DNA from 3 places in the Streptomyces sp. NPDC085900 genome. Region 1 is predicted to be linked to each of the others. Evidence: riboswitches for the same ligand, from Rfam matches in the RefSeq annotation. Region 1 holds a riboswitch; each other region holds the start of a gene.
The links. A riboswitch is a leader RNA that binds a small molecule or an ion and turns the genes downstream of it on or off. The one in region 1 is predicted to bind thiamine pyrophosphate.
Positions count from the first base shown of each region.

Region 2: it holds a riboswitch for thiamine pyrophosphate, as region 1 does, so the genes downstream of both, ACIGDI_RS30745 (thiamine ABC transporter substrate binding subunit) here and thiO (glycine oxidase ThiO) in region 1, are expected to answer to the same signal.
Region 3: it holds a riboswitch for thiamine pyrophosphate, as region 1 does, so the genes downstream of both, thiC (phosphomethylpyrimidine synthase ThiC) here and thiO (glycine oxidase ThiO) in region 1, are expected to answer to the same signal.

Region 1 covers NZ_JBITSP010000013.1:47,245-53,987, reverse strand. The annotation lists gene ACIGDI_RS35200 (phytoene desaturase family protein) at 1-92, shown strand, start outside; gene ACIGDI_RS35195 (hypothetical protein) at 107-1,072, opposite strand; gene metF (methylenetetrahydrofolate reductase [NAD(P)H]) at 1,129-2,052, opposite strand; gene thiE (thiamine phosphate synthase) at 2,151-2,810, opposite strand; gene ACIGDI_RS35180 (Rv2175c family DNA-binding protein) at 2,940-3,305, opposite strand; gene ACIGDI_RS35175 (NAD(P)/FAD-dependent oxidoreductase) at 3,372-4,601, opposite strand; TPP riboswitch at 4,738-4,849, shown strand; gene thiO (glycine oxidase ThiO) at 4,847-6,001, shown strand; gene thiS (sulfur carrier protein ThiS) at 5,998-6,198, shown strand; gene ACIGDI_RS35160 (thiazole synthase) at 6,202-6,743, shown strand, end outside.
Region 2 covers NZ_JBITSP010000010.1:146,495-153,237, reverse strand. The annotation lists gene ACIGDI_RS30765 (phosphatidate cytidylyltransferase) at 1-9, shown strand, start outside; gene ACIGDI_RS30760 (SRPBCC family protein) at 121-570, shown strand; gene ACIGDI_RS30755 (hypothetical protein) at 671-892, opposite strand; gene rlmN (23S rRNA (adenine(2503)-C(2))-methyltransferase RlmN) at 1,048-2,154, shown strand; TPP riboswitch at 2,178-2,285, shown strand; gene ACIGDI_RS30745 (thiamine ABC transporter substrate binding subunit) at 2,355-3,434, shown strand; gene ACIGDI_RS30740 (ABC transporter permease) at 3,479-5,077, shown strand; gene ACIGDI_RS30735 (ABC transporter ATP-binding protein) at 5,078-6,097, shown strand; gene ACIGDI_RS30730 (maleylpyruvate isomerase family mycothiol-dependent enzyme) at 6,122-6,743, shown strand, end outside.
Region 3 covers NZ_JBITSP010000015.1:64,679-71,421, forward strand. The annotation lists gene ACIGDI_RS37595 (YibE/F family protein) at 1-1,137, opposite strand, end outside; TPP riboswitch at 1,209-1,398, shown strand; gene thiC (phosphomethylpyrimidine synthase ThiC) at 1,391-3,199, shown strand; gene ACIGDI_RS37605 (hypothetical protein) at 3,377-4,243, opposite strand; gene ACIGDI_RS37610 (metallophosphoesterase) at 4,435-5,511, opposite strand; gene ACIGDI_RS37615 (LacI family DNA-binding transcriptional regulator) at 5,712-6,743, opposite strand, start outside.

The DNA of each region.
Region 1 (6,743 bases):
ATCCCGGCGGCGGGCTTCCGCACGCGGGCATGTCGGGCGCGCTGGTGGCCGGCCTGATCGTGGAGGGGCCGGAGTTCCGGGGATCGCAGTGAGCGGCTGAACGGCCTCAGAAGCGGTACTGCTGCTCGTCGTACCCGGCGCCGCCCTGCTGCTGCTGGCCGTTGCCCTGGTACGGGTACTGCTGCTCCGGCGGGAGCTCGCCGCCGTAGGTCTCGTCGGTGCGCTGCTGCGGGACCCAGACACCGCCGGACGGCGTCTCGCCGTACCCGCCGGTGGCGTACTGCTCCTGGCTGTAGCCCTGCTGGGCGTACTGGTCGTAGTTCGCGTCGTAGCCGCCGCCGCCGTAGGTCTGGGTGCCGATGTACGGGTCGGAGTAGGCGGCGTACTGCTGCTGGCCGGTGGTGTCGTAGCCGTACTGCTGCTGGCCGTAGCCGGAGTAGTCGTACCCGTAGGTCTGGTCGGCGCCCTGGGCGGCCGTCGCGTACTGGTCCTGGGCCTGGCCGGCGTTGGCGTACGACGGGTCTGCGGCGGCGTACGAGGACTCGCTGTATATGCCGTACGAGCCGGTGTCGTCGGGCAGGGGCTGCGGCTCGTAGACCGCGGTGGACTCGGCGGCCGTGGGGCGGGCGGGGGTGAAGACGTCGTCGCGGTCGTAGTCGTCGTCCGCGCCGTAGGCGGCGCCCTGGGTGTAGGCGGCACGCTCCGGGCCGTAGTCCGTGTCGGTCTCCGGCTCCAGCTCGGACACCTCCAGGGTCGGGTCTTGGCGCTCCGCCTTCCCGCGGCGGCCCTTGAGGCCGGCGCCGAGGCCGTCGCCCTCGGGGCGCTTGACCGCCCAGCCCGCCGAGAAGCCGCGGCGGAACGACAGGGTGACGTAGGTCTGGCCGACCGCGAACGCCGCGGCGCCCAGGCCGATGACGATCACCGAGGGGATGAGGACACCGAGCACGACGCCGAGGAAGCCGGCGAAGGCGAGCAGTCGCCAGCGCAGCCGCGCCTTGTACTGCAGCAGCACCTCGCCCAGCAGCCACAGCGCGACGATGCCGAACGCGATGTAGAGGACCGTCCAGCCCATGTACGCCCCTCTCCCAGTCGCCGCTACGCAGTGTGTCGTATACCCGTGCGGCCGGTCTAGGCCTGCGGGGGGTGATGCAGGCCCAGGTTCTCGTAGATTTCCAGCGTCGCCGTGGAGTTGTTGAGCGTGATGAAGTGCAGTCCGGGCACTCCCTCGTCGAGCAGTCGCGCGCAGAACTCCGTGGCGAATTCGATGCCAATGGAGCGTACAGCGGCCGGATCGTCTTTTGCTGTGAGGATCCGCTCTTTCAGGGCGGAAGGGATGTGAGCGTTGCTGAGCTGCGGCAACCGCTGCAGCATCTTCACACTCGTCACCGGCATCACTTCCGGGATGACGGGGGTCTCGCAGCCCGCCGACGCGACCCGGTCGCGCAGCCGCAGATACGACTCCGGCTGGAAGAACATCTGCGTGATGGCGTAGTCGGCGCCGGCCCGGCACTTGTCGACGAAGCGGCTGACGTCCGTGTCCCAGTCCGCGGAGCGCGGGTGCATCTCGGGGAAGGCCGCCACGCCGACGCAGAAGTCGCCCGACTCCTTGATGAGCTGGACGAGTTCGGCGGCGTACGTCAGGCCCTGCGGGTGCGGCACCCAGTCGCCCATGGGGTCGCCGGGCGGGTCGCCGCGCACGGCCAGCATGTTGCGGATGCCGGCGTCCGCGTACTGGCCGATGATGTTGCGCAGCTCGGCGATGGAGTGGTTGACGGCGGTGAGGTGGGCGACCGGCGTCAGCGTGGTGTCGGCGACGATCTGCTCGGTCTCCTTGACCGTGCCGGCGCGCGTGGAGCCGCCGGCGCCGTACGTCACGGAGACGAAGTCGGGAGCCACCGCCTCGACCCTGCGCAGCGCGCTCCACAGGTTCCGCTCGCCCTTGGCCGTCTTGGGCGCCGAGAACTCGAAGGAGTACGTCGTCTTGCCCGTGGCGAGCATGTCGCTCACGGTGCGTGCGCGATCAGTCCTGGTGGATGCGGTTCCGAGGGCCATACTCGCAGGTTAACCAGGGGCGCCCGGTCCCCCAACCGAAGACCGGGTATTTGACCGTTTTGTCGTGCTGTTGTCCACCCCTTGGACATCCGGGTCCGTCAGGGCTGCCGCAGCCGCTTCGCGAACTCCGCGGCGGCCGCTCCGGGGTCGTCCGCCTCGGTGACGGCCCGGACGACCACGACCCGGCGGGCTCCGGCCTCGATCACCTCGTCGAGGTTGCCGAGGTCGATGCCGCCGATGGCGAACCAGGGGCGGTCGGTGCCCAGGGCGGCGGTGTGCCGGACCAGGTCGAGGCCCGGGGCGTGGCGGCCGGGCTTGGTGGGGGTCGGCCAGCAGGGGCCGGTGCAGAAGTAGTCGACGCCCTCTTGGACGGCGGCCGCCTCGGCCTCCGCCTCCGCGTGCGTGGAGCGGCCGATGAGCACGTCCTCGGCGAGGATCGCGCGGGCCGCGGGGACCGGGAGGTCGCCCTGGCCCAGATGGAGGACGTCGGCGGCGGCCGCGTGGGCGACGTCCGCCCGGTCGTTGACCGCGAGAAGCCTGCCGTGGCGGGCGCAGGCCTCGGCGAGGACCTCCAGGTGCTCCAGCTCCTCGGCCGCTTCCATGCCCTTGTCGCGCAGTTGCACGATGTCGACCCCGCCCGCCAGGACGGCGTCCAGGAACTCGGGCAGGTCGCCCTGGGCCTTACGGGCGTCCGTGCAGAGGTAGAGCCGGGCGTCGGAGAGCCGGGCGCGGGCGTCGGCGCCGGACGTGACGGGCATGCGGGTGTCCCCCGGGTGTGGATGGTGTACGGGCCGCGGACCGGTGCGGCAGGCCGCGGTGCTCCGCGGCCGTGGCCACCACCGGCCACGGCCCGTACTCCGGACGGTGTTCGGGTCGTTCTGGTCGGTTCAGACGGCGAGCGCCTGGGCCCGGCGCTTCACCTCCGTGCCGCGATTCTCGCTCAGGGCCTGCGCGGGGGTGCCGGGCAGGCTGTCGTCGGGGGTGAAGAGCCACTCGAGCATCTCTTCGTCGGTGAAGCCGTCGTCCCGCAGGAGCGTCAGGGTGCCGGTCAGGCCCTTGACGACCTTGTCCCCGTCGATGAAGGCGGCGGGAACGTGCAGCGCGCGGTTCTCCCCACGGCGTACGGCGATGAGCTGGCCCTCCTTGACCAGCTGCCGCACACGCGTCACCTCCACGTCGAGCATTTCGGCGATGTCGGGCAGGGTGAGCCAGGCGGGGACGAGAGCATCGATCTTTGCGTCAATCTCGGTCACGGAATCAAGCCTGCCATCCGGGACTGACAGTCGGAAGTCGGGCCCGCCCGACGAGCGGCGTACGGGCTACGCCGTCGCCGCCTTCAGGGGCTTCGCCGGGTCCGCCAGCAGCCCGGCGTCCATCGGGGTGGCCGCCTCGATCAGCCGCCGCCCCTGGGCCAGGTCACGCGGCCTGCCGACCGCGAGCAGCGCCACCAGGCGGTCCTCCCGCAGCCAGCAGACGGACCAGGCCGGTCCGGAGGGGTCGCCCCGCCATACGGTCGTGTCGGCGGACGCGTGGTGCCCGGCGTACTGCACGAACCGGCCGAACTGCTCCGACCAGAAGTACGGGACCGGGTCGTAGACCGCCGGGGGTTCGCCGGTGGCCTCGCCGACGATGTTCGCGGCGACCGTGCGGGGGCCCTGGAGGGCGTTGTCCCAGTGGTGGACGAGCAGGCGCTCGCCGTACCGGGCCGAGGGGAAGGAGGCGCAGTCGCCGACGGCGTAGACGTCCGGCACCGAGGCGCGCAGGCGGTCGTCGGCCAGGACCTCGCGGTGCGCGCCGAGCTCGACGCCGGAGCCGGCGAGCCAGGCGGTGGCGGGGCGGGCGCCGATGCCGACCACGACCGCGCCCGCGGGCACGCGCGTGCCGTCGTCGAGGACGACCGCGCCGGGCTCGACGCTCGCCACGCGCGCGCGTGTGCGCAGCTCGGCTCCGGCGTCCCCGTACCAGGCGGCCATGGGGTCGGCCACCTCGGCGGGGAGCGCGCCCGCGAGGGGCCGGTCCGCGGCCTCGACGACGGTCACCGCGCAGCCCGCCTCGCGCGCGGCCGTGGCGAACTCGGCTCCGATCCAGCCCGCGCCGACGACCACGATGTCGTGCTGCCGGGCGAGCACGGGCCGCAGCCGTTCGGCGTCGTCCAGGGTGCGCAGCAGGTGCACGCCGGGCACGCCCTCGGCGCCCGGCAGCATGATGGGTTCGGCTCCGGTGGCGAGGACGAGGACGTCGTAGGGGACGGGCCCGGCCTCGGTGTCCAGCCGGTGCTCGTCGGGGCGTACGCCCAGCACCTGGCGTCCCAGTCGCAGTTCGATGCCGAGTGCCTCGAAGTCGACGTCGAAGGCGGAGCCCTCGGACTTGCCGAGCAGGACGGCCTTGGACAGCGGCGGCCGGTCGTACGGCTGGTGGGGCTCGGCGCCGATCAGGGTGACGGTGCCGGTGAAGCCCTGTTCCCGCAGTGCGACCGCGGTCTGTACACCGGCCATGCCGGCGCCGACCACGACCACCCGCCGCTGCGACTGCGTCGTCTGCTCGCTCACCTGATCACCATAGACACTGACTATGTGTCAGTCAGGGGTCGTGCTCCGTGAGCTGTTCCACACCGTCGGTGAGCGACGGCGGCGGCCGGAGGCTCTCTTACCGAGGCGCGAGGGGTCGGGCTAGGGTGGCCCTCGTACAAGCACTCGCGGGAGCCCGGACGCACCGGGCTGAGAGGGAGGCTGGCGGCCTCCGACCGTACGAACCTGATCCGGGTCATGCCGGCGAAGGGAGGGGCTGGACGCCCATGTCGTCACGTACGTCAGACGTCCTCGTCATCGGGGGCGGGATCATCGGTCTGGTCACGGCCTGGCGGGCCGCGCAGCGCGGTCTCGCGACAGTCGTGGTCGATCCCGAGCCGGGCGGCGGGGCCGCCCAGGTGGCCGCCGGGATGCTGGCCGCCGTCACGGAGCTGCACTACGGCGAGCAGACCCTGCTCGGCCTCAACCTGGCCTCGGCGCGCCGCTACCCGGACTTCGTGGCCGAGCTCACCGAGGCCACCGGCCACGACCTCGGCTACCGCCGGTGCGGCACGCTCGCCGTCGCGCTCGACGCCGACGACCGCGCGCACCTGCGCGAACTGCACGCGCTGCAGCGGCAGTCGGGGCTGGAGTCCGAGTGGTTGTCCGGGCGTGACTGCCGGCGCCTGGAGCCGATGCTCGCGCCGGGCGTGCGCGGGGGGCTCCGGGTCGACGGCGACCATCAGATCGATCCGCGGCGGCTGGCGCACGCGCTGGTGGCCGCGTGCGAGCGGGCCGGCGTGGTGTTCCACCGGGTGTGGGCCGAGCGCTTCCGCGTCGCGCGGGACCGGGCCGCGGGCGTCGTAGCGGCCGACGGCACCGAGCTGTCCGCCGGCCAGGTGGTGCTGGCGGCCGGCAGCCTCAGCGGGCGGCTGCCGGGCGTGCCGGACGACGTGCTGCCGCCGGTGCGGCCGGTGAAGGGGCAGGTGCTCCGGCTGACGGTGCCGAAGCGGTACGCGCCGTTCCTGAGCCGTACCGTGCGGGCGGTGGTGCGCGGCAGCCAGGTCTACCTGGTGCCCCGGGAGAACGGCGAGCTGGTCGTCGGCGCCACCAGCGAGGAGCTGGGCTGGGACACGACGGTCACCGCCGGCGGGGTGTACGAGCTGCTGCGCGACGCGCACGAGCTGGTCCCCGGGATCACCGAGCTGCCACTGACGGAGACGCGGGCGGGTCTGCGCCCGGGCTCCCCCGACAACGCGCCGCTGCTCGGCCCGACCGAGCTGCCCGGGCTCCTGCTGGCCACCGGCCACTACCGCAACGGCGTGCTGCTGACGCCGGTCACCGGCGACGCCATGGCGCATGTCCTGGCCACCGGTGAACTGCCCGAAGAGGCCCGCCCGTTCACCCCGAAGCGCTTCGCGCGCGTGGAGCAGCCCGCATGAACGTCTCCGTCAACGGGGAGCGGCGCGAATTCGCTCCCGGCACGGCCCTGGACGCCGTCGTACGCACCCTGACCCCGGCCCCCTCCGGAGTGGCCGCCGCCCTGAACGAAACCGTCGTCCCGCGCGCGCAGTGGCCCGCGACGCCCCTCTCCGAGGGGGACCGCGTCGAGGTCCTCACCGCCGTCCAAGGAGGCTGACCCATGGCCGACGACCCCTTTGTCATCGGCGGTACGTCCTTCACGTCCCGCCTGATCATGGGCACCGGAGGTGCCCCCAGCCTGGAGGTGCTGGAGCGCGCGCTGGTGGCGTCCGGCACGGAGCTGACGACGGTCGCGATGCGGCGGGTGGACCCGTCGGTGCACGGCTCGGTGCTGTCGGTGCTGAACAGGCTGGGCATCCGAGTCCTGCCGAACACGGCCGGCTGCTTCACGGCCCAGGAGGCCGTTCTGACCGCACGCCTCGCGCGCGAGGCGCTCGGCACCGATCTGGTCAAGCTCGAGGTGATCGCCGACGAGCGCACCCTGCTGCCCGACCCGATCGAGCTGCTGGACGCCGCCGAGACGCTGGTCGACGACGGTTTCACCGTGCTGCCGTACACGAACGACGACCCGGTCCTCGCGCGTCGGCTGGAGGACGTCGGATGCGCGGCGATCATGCCGCTCGGCTCGCCCATCGGCTCCGGGCTCGGCATCCGCAATCCGCACAACTTCCAGCTGATCACCGAGCACGCGCGCGTGCCGGT
Region 2 (6,743 bases), on a different contig from region 1:
TCCGGCTGACGGTCCGGCCGGCGGCTTCACAAGTCCCGCTCGCTCGATGGCGCGGCCGTCGGGCGAGTGGGACGATCCCGGTGTAAGCCCTCAAAGGGAATGTCCCGAAGAGGAGGCGCCATGTCCGCCATCCATGAAGAGTTCGACGTGGACCGCCGTCCCGAGGATGTCTGGGCGTACGTCACCGATCCATCCCACCTGCCGGAATGGCAACTGAGCGCGATCGCCGCCGAACAACTCGACGACCGCCCCTTCGGTCTGGGCTCCCGCGTCCGCGTCACCCGGCACATGGGTCGGCGCGAGATGCCGATGACCATGGAGTGCACCCAGTACGACCCGCAGCACTCCTGGTCCGTGCACGGAATCGACGGCCCGGTCAGGGGCAGGTTCCACGCCGAGCTCACCCCCCTCGACGACGGCCGACGCACCCACGTGACGATGGACCTCGACTTCGAGGGCCACGGCATCGGCAAGCTCCTGCTGCCCCTCATCGTCCGCCCCCAGGCCCGCAAGGAGATGCCGCGCAACGAACGCCTGCTGAAGGACAAGCTGGAACACACGGCCGCCTGAGGCGAGCTCCGCGGCAGAACACCCCGGGCCGCCCTCACCGGGCCGGGCAGCCCGGGGCGCGGTGGGATGTGAACCCACGGTGACATCGCTGGCACGTTGATCATGCGAACGGCGACAGACCCTTGCTCTCCAAGTGAGCGAGCAACGATTCAAGGCATGCGTCTGGCCTGGCCAGGTCAGCGCGGAAGAACGAGTCCTCACCGAGCGACCCGCCGCTGACGATGACCATCCATGCCGCCCGTCGCTCGACCATGCGTTCACCGTCGACCTTGAAAACGGTCGTGACGCCGCGCTCGGCCAGCCACTCCATCAGTTCGAGCATGTCCACTCGCACCCCTCCGGAGGGATCATCCCATCCCCGGAGGCCGCACCTGGGCCGTGCGAAGCCGACCAAGGCACAGGCGCCGTCCGCGGGTGACCACCCCCACCCCGCTCCGGCCTGGGCCCCCGGCGATGATCTGCCACACTGGAAGGGTTATGCCGAAGCCCGGAGAACTCACTTTCGTCGCCCCCCGCGGAGCCAAGAAGCCGCCGCGGCATCTCGCTGATCTCACGCCCGCCGAGCGCAAGGACGCGGTGGCCGAGATCGGGGAGAAGCCGTTTCGTGCCAAGCAGCTCTCGCAGCACTACTTCGCGCGGTACGCGCACGATCCGGCGGAGTGGACGGACATCCCGGCCGGCTCGCGCGGGAAGCTGCAGGAGGCGCTGCTGCCCGAGCTGATGACGGTCGTACGGCATCTGTCGACCGACCAGGGCACGACCCGCAAGACGCTGTGGCGGCTGTTCGACGGCACGCTCGTCGAGTCCGTGCTGATGCGGTACCCGGACCGGGTGACCATGTGCATCAGCTCGCAGGCCGGCTGCGGGATGAACTGTCCGTTCTGCGCCACCGGGCAGGCGGGACTCGACCGGAATCTGTCCACCGCCGAGATCGTCCACCAGATCGTGGACGGGATGCGGGCGCTGCGGGACGGAGAGGTCCCCGGCGGGCCGGCGCGACTGTCCAACATCGTCTTCATGGGGATGGGCGAGCCGCTCGCCAACTACAAGCGTGTGGTCGGGGCCGTCCGGGCCCTCACCGACCCCGCCCCGGACGGGCTCGGGCTCTCCCAGCGCGGGATCACCGTCTCGACCGTCGGGCTCGTGCCCGCCATCCACCGGTTCGCCGACGAGGGCTTCAAGTGCCGGCTGGCGATCTCCCTGCACGCCCCCGACGACGAGCTGCGCGACACCCTCGTCCCCGTGAACACGCGGTGGAAGGTGCGCGAGGTGCTCGACGCCGGGTTCGAGTACGTCGAGAAGAGCGGGCGGCGGCTGAGCATCGAGTACGCGCTCATCCGTGACATCAACGACCAGGCGTGGCGTGGCGACCGGCTCGGGCGGCTGCTGCGGGGCAAGCCCGTGCACGTCAACCTCATCCCGCTCAACCCGACGCCCGGCTCGAAGTGGACCGCGTCCCGGCCCGAGGACGAGAAGGCGTTCGTCGAGGCCATCGCGGCGCACGGGGTGCCGGTGACCGTCCGGGACACCCGCGGGCAGGAGATCGACGGCGCCTGTGGTCAGCTCGCGGCCACCGAGCGGTAACCTGAGGCCGTCCATACATATTCATATTCCGACAGGGGAGCGCCACAGCGCTGAGAGTGCGGCAACCGGGCCGCAGACCCTCTGAACCTTGCCCAGGTCATTCTGGGTAGGAAGTTCGGTCATCACTCAAGCTGTTGCGCCCTGCCCAGATCCTTCTGGGCGGGGCCGCGTCTCTTCCTGGTCACCCAGGAGGAACTTCAGTGCACACCAAGACGTTCGTCGCCGCGGCCGTCGGCCTCGGCCTGATCACCTTGTCCGCCTGCGGATCGTCGTCGGCCGGCGGCCAGTCGTCCGGCGAGTCCAAGACCGTCACGCTCGTCAGCCATGACTCGTGGGCCGTCTCCAAGAGCGTCCTCGCCGACTTCGAGAAGAAGTCCGGCTACAAGGTCAGGGTCCTCAAGAGCGGCGACGCCGGCCAGGCCGTCAACAAGGCCCTGCTCACCAAGGACAACCCGCAGGGCGACGTCTTCTTCGGCGTCGACAACACCCTGCTGTCGCGGGCCCTCGACAACGGTCTCTTCCAGTCCTACGAGGCCAAGGGCGCCGACACCGTCCGGCCGCAGTTCCGCGTCGACCCCGGCAAGCACCGGGTCACCCCCATCGACTACGGCGACATCTGCGTCAACTACGACAAGGCCTACTTCAGCAAGCACCGGCTGACCCCGCCGCAGTCCTTCGACGACCTGGTCAAGCCCGCCTACAAGAACCTCCTCGTCACCGAGAACGCCTCCACCTCCTCGCCCGGCCTCGGCTTCCTGCTCGGCAGCGCCGCGCAGTACGGCGACGACGGCTGGCAGGGCTACTGGAAGAAGCTCAAGGCCAACGGCGTGAAGGTCGTCGACGGCTGGGAGCAGGCCTACAACCAGGAGTTCTCCGGCTCGGCAGGCGGCAAGAAGGCCAAGGCCGACCGCCCGCTCGTCGTCTCCTACGCCTCCTCGCCGCCCGCCGAGGTCGTCTTCGCCGACCCGCGGCCCAAGACCGCGCCGACCGGGACGTCGTACGGCACCTGCTTCCGGCAGATCGAGTACGCCGGTCTGCTCGGCAACGCGAAGAACGCCAAGGGCGGCAAGGCGTTCATCGACTTCCTGCTCGGCAAGGAGTTCCAGCAGGACATGCCGCTGAACATGTTCGTCTACCCGGTGGTCGAGGGTGCGAAGGTGCCCAAGGAGTTCACCGAGTACGGCCCCGCCGCCAAGGACCCGGAGACCATGGCCCCGACGAAGATCGCCGCCAACCGTGACCAGTGGGTCAAGTCGTGGACGTCACTCGTACTGAAGTAGCCCCGCGCCCGGCGCGGCGGGGGAGCGCGGCTCGGCTCGGCCTGATGGCCCTGCCGGTCGCGTTCTTCGCCGTGTTCTTCGCCTGGCCCGTCGCCGCGATCGTGGCGCGCGGGCTGAAGACGGACGGGACGTGGCACCTCGGCCGGATCGCGGACGTCGTCGCGCAGTCCGACATCCGGCACGTCCTGTGGTTCACCACCTGGCAGGCGCTCGCCTCCACCGCGCTCACGCTGCTGATCGCACTCCCGGGCGCGTACGTCTTCGCCCGCTTCGACTTCCCCGGCAGACAGGTCCTGCGGGCCGTCGTCACCGTCCCCTTCGTCCTGCCGACCGTCGTCGTCGGTACGGCGTTCCTGGCGCTCGTCGGACGCGGGGGACTGCTGGACGAGCTGTGGGGCGTACGGCTGGACACCACCGTGTGGGCCATCCTGCTGGCGCACGTCTTCTTCAACTACGCCGTCGTCGTGCGGACCGTCGGCGGGCTGTGGGGGCAGCTGGACCCGCGGCAGGAGGAGGCGGCGCGCATGCTCGGCGCGTCCCGCTTCCGGGCCTGGCGCACGGTCACCCTGCCGGCGCTCGGACCCGCCGTGGCCGCCGCCGCGCTGATGGTCTTCCTCTTCACCTTCACCTCCTTCGGCGTGGTGCAGATCCTCGGCGGGCCGACCTTCTCCACCCTGGAGGTCGAGATCTACCGGCAGACCTCCGAGATCTTCGACCTGTCCACCGCCGCGGTCCTGACGATCGTGCAGTTCGTCGCGGTCGGCGCGATCCTCGCCGTGCACGCGTGGACTATACGGCGCCGGGAGAGCGCCCTGCGGCTGGTGGACGCGGGCGGCACCGCCCGGCGGCCGCGCGGGGCGGGGCAGTGGGCGCTGCTGGCCGGAGTCCTCGCCAGCATCGCCGTACTGCTGCTCCTCCCGCTCGCCGTGCTGGTCCAACGCTCGCTCGGCGGCTCGGACTTCGGCTACTACCGGGCGCTGACGAAGGACGACGACACCTTCCTCGTCCCGCCGATCGAGGCGATCGGCAACTCCCTGCAGTACGCCCTCGCCGCCACCGCCATCGCCGTGGTGATCGGCGCGCTGGCCGCCGCGGCCCTCGCCCGGAGGGATGCCGGCCGGCTGGTCCGTGGCTTCGACGCGCTGCTGATGCTGCCGCTGGGCGTCTCCGCGGTGACCGTCGGCTTCGGTTTCCTGATCGCCCTGGACCGGCCGCCGCTGGACCTCAGGTCGTCGTGGATCCTGGTGCCGCTCGCCCAGGCGCTCGTGGGCGCCCCCTTCGTCGTACGGACCATGCTGCCCGTGCTGCGGGCCGTGGACACGCGGCTGAGGGAGGCGGCGGCCGTGCTGGGGGCTTCGCCGTGGCGGGTGTGGCGCGAGGTCGATCTGCCCCTGGTGCGGCGGGCGCTGCTGGTCGCGGCCGGGTTCGCGTTCGCCGTGTCGCTCGGGGAGTTCGGGGCGACCGTGTTCATCGCGCGGCCCGACAACCCGACCTTGCCGGTCGCCGTGGCGCGGCTGCTCGGCCGGCCGGGTGATCTCAACTACGGGCAGGCTATGGCCCTTTCGACGATTCTGATGGTGGTGTGCGCGGTGGCGCTGCTGGTGCTGGAGCGGCTGCGCACCGACCGGACCGGGGAGTTCTGAATGCTGCTGAGCCTGCAAGACGCCACCGTCCGCTTCGGTGGGCGGGCCGTGCTCGACACCGTCGGCCTCGACGTCGCCGAGCACGAGGTCGTGTGCGTGCTCGGGCCGAGCGGCAGCGGCAAGTCGACGCTGCTGCGGGTGGTGGCGGGGCTGCAGGAGCTGGACGCCGGACGGGTCTCGCTCGACGGGCGGGACCAGACGGGCGTGCCCGCGCACCGGCGGGGGGTGGGGCTGATGTTCCAGGACCATCAGCTGTTCCCGCAGCGGGACGTGGGTGGCAACGTCGCCTTCGGACTGCGGATGCGCGGCGCCTCGAAGGCCGAACAGGGCGATCGTGTGGGGGAGTTGCTGGAGCTGGTCGGCTTGCCGGGGGCCGCTCGCCGGGCCGTCGCCTCGCTGTCCGGCGGTGAGCAGCAGCGGGTGGCGCTGGCGCGTGCCCTGGCGCCCCGGCCGCGGCTGCTGATGCTGGACGAGCCGCTCGGCCAGCTCGACCGCTCGCTGCGGGAGCGGCTGGTCGTCGAACTCCGGGAGCTCTTCGGCCGGTTGGGCACGACCGTGCTGGCCGTCACGCACGACCAGGGCGAGGCCTTCGCGCTGGCCGACCGGGTCGTGGTGATGCGGGACGGGCGGATCGCCCAGTCCGGTACGCCGCTTCAGGTGTGGCAGCGGCCGGCGGACGAGTTCGTGGCCCGCTTCCTCGGCTTCGACAACGTGGTGGAGGGCACGGTCGCGGGAGAGGCGGCGGACACCCCCTGGGGGAAGGTGCCGGTGCCCGAGGACGCTCCCCAGGGCACGTGCACCCTGCTCGTCCGCCCCGCCGGCGTCCGGCTCGTCCCGGCCGACGAGGGGCTGCGCTGCACGGTCGCCGCCCGCACCTTCAAGGGCACCCACGTCGCCGTACACCTGCAGCCGCGGGAGGCGCCGCGGCTGGAGGCGGCGTGCGCGCTGCGGGAGGCGCCGGAGGTCGGGGACACGGTCGGGGTGGCGTTCGACGCGGCGGAAATCGTGGTGCTGAACTGATCACCGCCTCCGTATGGTGCGGGCATGACACTCCTCCCGCATGACCGTTACTGTGCCGAGATCGCCCACCAGGTCGAACAGCTGAGGGCCGTGGTGACCTCCGGGGCCGACCTGGCCGCCACCGTCCCCACCTGCCCCGACTGGACCCTGGAGCAGCTCGTGCTGCACATGGGCGGCGTCCTGCGCTGGTCGGGCACGCTGGTGCGGACACGGGCGCAGGAGAACATCGCCGACGAACTGGTGCCGCGCGGCGACGGCCCCGAGACCCCGGGCGACGCGGCCGCCCTCGACGCCTGGCTGGCGGAGGCCGGCGAACTGGTCGTGGACGCGCTGCGCGAGGCCGGACCCGACGCGAAGGTGTGGAGCTGGGCCGGGGATCAGACCGCCGCCTTCTGGGCCCGCCGCATGGCCCACGAGATCACCGTCCACCGCGCCGACGCCACCCTCGCGGCGGGACTGCCGTACGACGTGGCCCCCGAGATCGCCGCCGACGCGATCGACGAGTGGCTGGAGATCGTGCAGTTGATGGGCCGGCGCGGGGAGGCGGAGCAGCCGCTGCGGGCCGGCGGCAGCATGCACCTGCACGCCACCGACGCCGCACCGGAGGCGAACGCCGAGTGGCTCGTCGAGGGCGCCGGCGAAGGCA
Region 3 (6,743 bases), on a different contig from region 1:
GACGTCGTCGAGCACCCCGAGCGAGCCGATGATGACGCCGGCGAGCAGTAGACCGCTCATGTCGATCGACGGGTACAGGCCGTGGATCAGACCGGTGTTGTCGTCGGTGTTGCCGGTCAGTGCGGCCCAGCCGATGAACTGCGAACCGAGGATGCCGATCAGCACCAGGGAGATCAGGGTGCCGAGGACGGCCACGGAGGTGCGGGCGGACAGGCCGTGGCACATGTAGAGGGCGATCAGCATGATGGCGCTCGACCCGATGACGGCCACGACCAGGGGGTTCGAGCCCTGCAGGATCGCGGGCAGGATGAAGAAGTTCAGGATCAGGAAGCTGATGGCGAGCGCGACCAGCGCCATGACGCCTCGCAAGCGTCCGACGATCACGACGGCGACGGCGAAGATCCCGGCCAGCAGGGCCATCGGGAAGCGCCGGTTGACGTCGGTCACCGAGTACTGCAGGTTCTTCGGCGCAGAGGGCTCGTAGGCGACGACGACCTTCTCGCCCTGGTGCAGTTGCCGGGACTGGTCCGGCTGCACGATCTCGACGAACGTACGGCCCTTGTCGGGGCCGGTGTCGACGCGGACGGTGGCCTTCTTGCAGGTGCCCTTGGCCTCCTGCTGGGCGGAGGAGCCACCGGCGGCCGAGGTGGCGCCGACCGAGCCCCCGCCGGAGGCGTTGACCGACTTGCAGCTGACCTCGACGACCCTGGTGACCGTCGCCTGCTGGGACTGCCGGTCGAAGCCCACCCCGGTCCGCTGGTGCGCCGGGGCTCCGCCGGGCCACAACACCACGAGTCCGACCACTACGGCCGCGGCGAAGGGGATGAGGATCGCCCCGATCACCTTGCGCAGATGCCGGGATACGGGGGCCGCCGGGCCATGGCTGTGACTGTGCCCGTGACCGCCACCGGAGCCGTGCCCCTGGCCACCGCGTTCATGGTCATCGGACACGTGGTCGTGCGCATGCTGCTCACGGCCACCGGGCGCGTGCCCGTGCGTGTGCTGCTCATGGCCACCAAACGCGTGCCCGTGCGCGTGCTGCTCACGGCCCCCGGGGGGACCCGGGGCATCGCCGCTTACGGAGCCGGGCCGGCGGGGCTGCTCCGGCGGGTACGAGGGCTGCTGCGTGGTGGTCACCGCCCGATCATCGCAAGAACGGCAGAGGCCCCCTGTTCACCGCGCCAGAAATGACGCTAGCGTGGAGGCACCTTTGCACACGCGGGAGCTCGGAGCACCGGGCTGAGAGGGCGCTGACCTCCGTCCCAGCGATGTTTCACGTGGAACATCACCGAACTCGAGTGATGTTCCCCACGAAACGTCGACAGACGGAAACCGCTGCGTCGACCGCCGAACCTGTTACCGGGTAATGCCGGCGTAGGGAGTAGGTCTCATGACCAACAAGGACGTACGCACGCCTGCCTCCAGCAAGGACGAGCAGCCCGTTCAGGGCGCGCAGTCCCAGGAGGCCGGGAAGTCCATCGGCTGGCACAAGGCATACGTCGAGGGTTCGCGCCCCGATGTGCGGGTGCCGGTCCGTCAGGTGCACCTCACCAACGGGCAGTCGGTCACGTTGTACGACACATCCGGCCCGTACACCGATCCACTCGTCGACACCGATGTCCGCAGGGGGCTGCCGCCGCTCAGGGAGAACTGGATCATCTCCCGCGGCGACACCGAGGAGTACGCGGGTCGCCCCGTCCGTCCCGAGGACGACGGGATCAAGCACACCGCGCCCCGCGGCGGTCTGCGCAACCTCGACGCGGTCTTCCCGGGACGGCCGCGCCTGCCGCGCCGCGGTCGCGGCGGCGAGGCGGTCACCCAACTCGCCTATGCGCGCCGGGGCGAGATCACCCCGGAGATGGAGTACGTGGCCGTCCGGGAGAACGTCTCCCCGGAGGTCGTCCGCGAGGAGATCGCGGCGGGCAGGGCCGTACTGCCCGCCAACGTCAACCACCCGGAGATCGAGCCGATGATCATCGGCAAGCGTTTCCTGGTGAAGGTCAACGCCAACATCGGCAACTCGGCGGTGACGTCCTCCATCGAGGAAGAGGTCGAGAAGATGACCTGGGCGACCCGCTGGGGCGCCGACACGGTCATGGATCTCTCCACCGGCCGCAACATCCACACCACCCGCGAGTGGGTGCTGCGCAACTCCCCTGTCCCCATCGGCACGGTGCCGCTCTATCAGGCGCTGGAGAAGGTGGACGGCCGTGCCGAGGAATTGACCTGGGAGATCTACAAGGACACGGTCATCGAACAGGCCGAGCAGGGCGTGGACTACATGACGGTCCACGCGGGCGTCCGCCTCCCGTACGTCCCGCTCACCGCCAACCGCAAGACCGGCATCGTCTCGCGCGGTGGCTCGATCATGGCCGCGTGGTGCCTCGCGCACCACAAGGAGTCGTTCCTCTACGAGAACTTCGAGGAACTCTGCGAGATCCTCGCCGCCTATGACGTCACGTACTCGCTCGGCGACGGCCTCCGGCCCGGCTCGATCGCGGACGCCAACGACGAGGCGCAGTTCGCGGAGTTGCGCACGCTCGGGGAACTCAACACGATCGCCAAGCGTTTCAACGTACAGACCATGATCGAGGGCCCGGGGCACGTCCCGATGCACAAGATCAAGGAGAACATCGACCTTCAGCAGGAGATCTGCGATGAGGCTCCGTTCTATACGCTCGGCCCGCTGACCACGGACATCGCCCCGGCGTACGACCACATCACCTCCGGCATCGGCGCCGCGATGATCGCCTGGTGGGGTACGGCCATGCTCTGCTACGTCACCCCCAAGGAACACCTGGGCCTGCCCAACCGGGACGACGTCAAGACCGGCGTCATCACCTACAAGATCGCCGCCCATGCCGCCGACCTCGCCAAGGGCCACCCGGGTGCCCAGGAGTGGGACGACGCCCTGTCCGACGCCCGCTTCGAGTTCCGGTGGGAGGACCAGTTCAACCTGGCCCTGGACCCGGACACGGCACGGGAGTTCCACGACGAGACCCTTCCGGCGGAGCCGGCCAAGACCGCCCACTTCTGCTCGATGTGCGGGCCGAAGTTCTGCTCCATGAAGATCTCCCAGGACATCCGCCGCGAGCATGGCGGCACCCGGGAGGAGGTCGAGGAGGGCATGGCGCAGAAGTCGAAGGAGTTCGCCGCGGCCGGGAACCGCGTGTATCTGCCGATCACCGAACAGCCGTAGCCCCGCGGGGCGGCTCCTGCCTCACGGCCGAGGCGTGGGCCGCCCTACGCCACAGGGAGGTAGAGCCTCGCCAGCCGGGGCAGTCGCCGACGCATCTCCATGGCGTAGTCGAAGTCGAAGTTCGGCTTGCGCTCCCCCGAAGGGGGCCTTCCCGTGGTGGAGGGCGCAAGCCGAGGGTCACTCCGGCTGGTGTTCCGGGCCTCCGAAGTCCGGGCTGGTGTAGTCCGGGCTCGTGAAGCTCGGCCGGTGGCCGCGGGCCGGGCCGTCGTCGGGGCTGCTGAAGCCCGGGCGGTCGTAGCCGAGTTGCGGCATGCGGCTCGTCGGCGCCGAGGGTGCCGTGCTGTTCAGGGCGGCCGCCGCGCCGGGGTCGGCGAGGGCTTCCCGCAGGAACGGCAGGACGCCACGCTCCAGCAGCGCCTCGCGCCAGGCGTCCTTGGCGCGTGCCACCTCTCCGCTCAGCTCTCCGTACGGTCCGGCTTCGAGGGCCGGACGGTTGCGCAGCGCGGTCAGGAGCAGTCCCACCGCGGCCACGAGGATGGCGGCCGCGGTCATCGCGCCGAACACCCAACCAGCGGTGATCATGGTCTTGCCGAACATCTGCTTGGGTGCGACCGACCTGATGACGTACCCGACGAGCAGGAATATCACCGCGGCCGTTCCGGCGAGGACGGGGGTCAGGACGGCGGCGACGGCGACGGCGCCCGCGCCGGCGGGTTCGACGGCCTCGCCGAGGGTGGCAGCGAGCCCCATCGCGTCCGTGCCCGGCTCCGTGGAGCCCGACGCGCGGGTGGACGGGGTGGACGACGCCGGCTGGCGCAGTTCCTCGCGAACCTTCACGTAGTGCTGGTACTCGGTCGCCGCGGCCGCCGTGATGAGTGCGGTGGCGTTCAGCGCCATGGTGCGCAGCTGTTCGTTGTTCAGCCGCTGTCCCACAGCGGCCAGTTCCGGGCGGTGTGGGGCGGAGCGCAGCGCCTCATCGAGGACCCGCTCATACTCCTGGCGGTCCTCGCTCAGCAGGTGCTGCGGAACGCTGTTCATGTGCATCCCCCGATGCTCCGTAGGGCTTGGGGCTCGCATGCCAACGAGCCGTCGGGCAGAAACGGAGGGGAGCCTGCTACGGATAAGCCGATGGTAGAGCCGGGACGGCACAGGTCGACAGGGGGTTTCCGGAAATTGGGTCCTGGCCTGCGCCGTTTGTCGCGGCTCCGTCGTGGGGGCGCCTGCCCCGTGAACGTTCAGATATCCAGCGGAAGTTGTCGGACCAGCAGCTTTCCGGCCATGGTCACCCCGCCGTCCATCGCGATGGCCAGGCCTTCCGCGTAGACGTGCGGTCCCTCGACCACGGGGCCCGTGTCGTCCTCGCCCTCCTCGGAGCCGACCTCACCCAGGAGATAGGGGATGGGGCTGTGACCGTGAACGACGCGGGTGCCGCCGTACGTATCCAGCAGGGAGCGTGCGGCGTCCGCGCCGCCTTCGTCGCGGAAGGAGAAGCGCTTGGTGAACTTGCGGAACAGGTCCCAGCATTCGTCGGCGTCGTTGCGGGTGAGGGTCTCGCGGATCGTGTCGTTGACCGCCTCGATCGAGTCGCCGTAGTCGAGGTAGGCGGTGGTGTCCGAGTGCAGGAGCAGATAGCCGTCGACCTCCTCGACGGCGTCGAGGCGGGCCATCCACTGCAGGTGATGGTCCTGGAGGCGGTCCATGTCGGTCTTCTGGCCGCCGTTGAGCAGCCAGGCCGCCTGGAAGGTGGCGGTGCCCGCGCCGGAGTTGACGGGGGTGTCGCCGAACCGCTTGGCGCCGAGCAGCAGCAGCTCGTGGTTGCCCATGAGCGCCTTGCAGTAGCCGCCGGCCGCGGCCGCCTCGGCGGACAGCCGCATCACCAGCTCGATGACGCCGATGCCGTCGGGCCCGCGGTCGGTGAAGTCGCCGAGGAACCACAGCCTGGCGGTGCCGGCGCACCAGTTCCCGCCCGCGTCGATCAGCCCCTGCTCCTGCAGCGCGGCCACCAGTTCGTCCAGGTAGCCGTGGACGTCGCCGACGACGAAGAGCGGGCCGACGCCGTCGTTCGGCTGCGGAACCGCCTGGGCCGCGGGGTCGACGGGCACCTGGAGCGTGTCACCGCGGTTGATGACGGGCAGGTCGCGCTCGGTCGGCGTGTAGCCCTCGGGATACGTCTCCTCGTGGGGCGGTACGACGTCGCCGGGGTGCGTGCTGTGGCCGTACGGACCGGTCTCGTGGACGTACGCAGGCACCCGGAAGTCGCGCAACGTCGCCGTACGCTCCGTCTCGGGTCCCTGACCGGCCCCCTGAGTCATCAGACCCCTCCACCATCGCGCCGCATCTGCACCGCTTCGGACTGCCTGGTCGCAGCGGCCCGCGGTGTCGTGGGCCCATCATAGGAATGCGGATCGCGCCATGTGATGACCCAGGGGTGGTGAATCGGCGCAAGAGTCCAGTTCACCGCGGCTTTCGCCCCGATTGGGCAGGGCTTCGACCGCTGCTGACAGCGCTTGTTTCACTCCTCTTCGGGCGAACGCGGCGGGCTGACCGTCGTACGCGGGGCACGCCGCTGCGACGAGGTGCGCACGATCAGTTCCGTCGGTATCACCTGCTCGACCGGTTGGTCCGATTCGACCCCCTCGATCGCGTCGATGAGCAGCTGCACCACCGCCGTGCCGATCCGGCGCGGCTTCAGTGAGAGTGTGGTGATGGGCGGCTCGGTGGTGGCGTACACCCCGGATTCGCTGCAGCAGACCAGAAGCAGGTCGTCCGGTACGCGCAGGCCGTAGCGACGGGCGGCGGCGAGCAAATCGGTGCCGTTGGGGTCGAACAGGCCGTAGACGGCGTCCGGGCGGTCCGGACGGGCCAGCAGCCGGTCGGCGGCGACGGCCCCCGCACACGGGTCGTGCGCCGGGTAGGCCTCGTACACCGGGTCCTGGCCGACGCGCTCGCACCAGCGCAGGTACGCCGTGGTCGACAGGTGGGTGTACGTGTCCGTCGACGTCCCCGTCAGCAGGCCGATGCGGCGGGCGCCGGCGTCGGCCAGGTGGTCGAGGATCCCGAGTACGGCGGCCTCGTGGTCGTTGTCGACCCACGCGGTGACCGGCAGTGAGCCGGCCGGGCGGCCGTCGGAGACCACCGGTAAACCCTGCCGGACCAGTTCGCTGACCACCGGGTCCTGGTCGGAGGGGTCGATGACGACCGTGCCGTCCAGGGCGACGTTCGACCACACGTCGTGGCGCGAGGTCGCCGGGAGGATCACCAGCGCGTAGCCGCGGGCGAGCGCGGCGGAGGTGGCGGCCCGCGCCATCTCGGCGAAGTACGCGAACTCGGTGAAGGTGAAAGGTTCATCCCCGTACGTCGTCACCGTCAGGCCGATGAGGCCCGACTTGCCGGTACGGAGCGTGCGGGCCGCGGCCGAGGGGCGGTACCCCAGCCTGTCGGCGACCTCGCGTACATGGCGTCGGGTGGCGTCCGGGAGCCTGCCCTTGCCGTTCAGGGCATCGGAGACGGTCGTGATGGAGACTCCGGCGGCGGCGGCGACGTC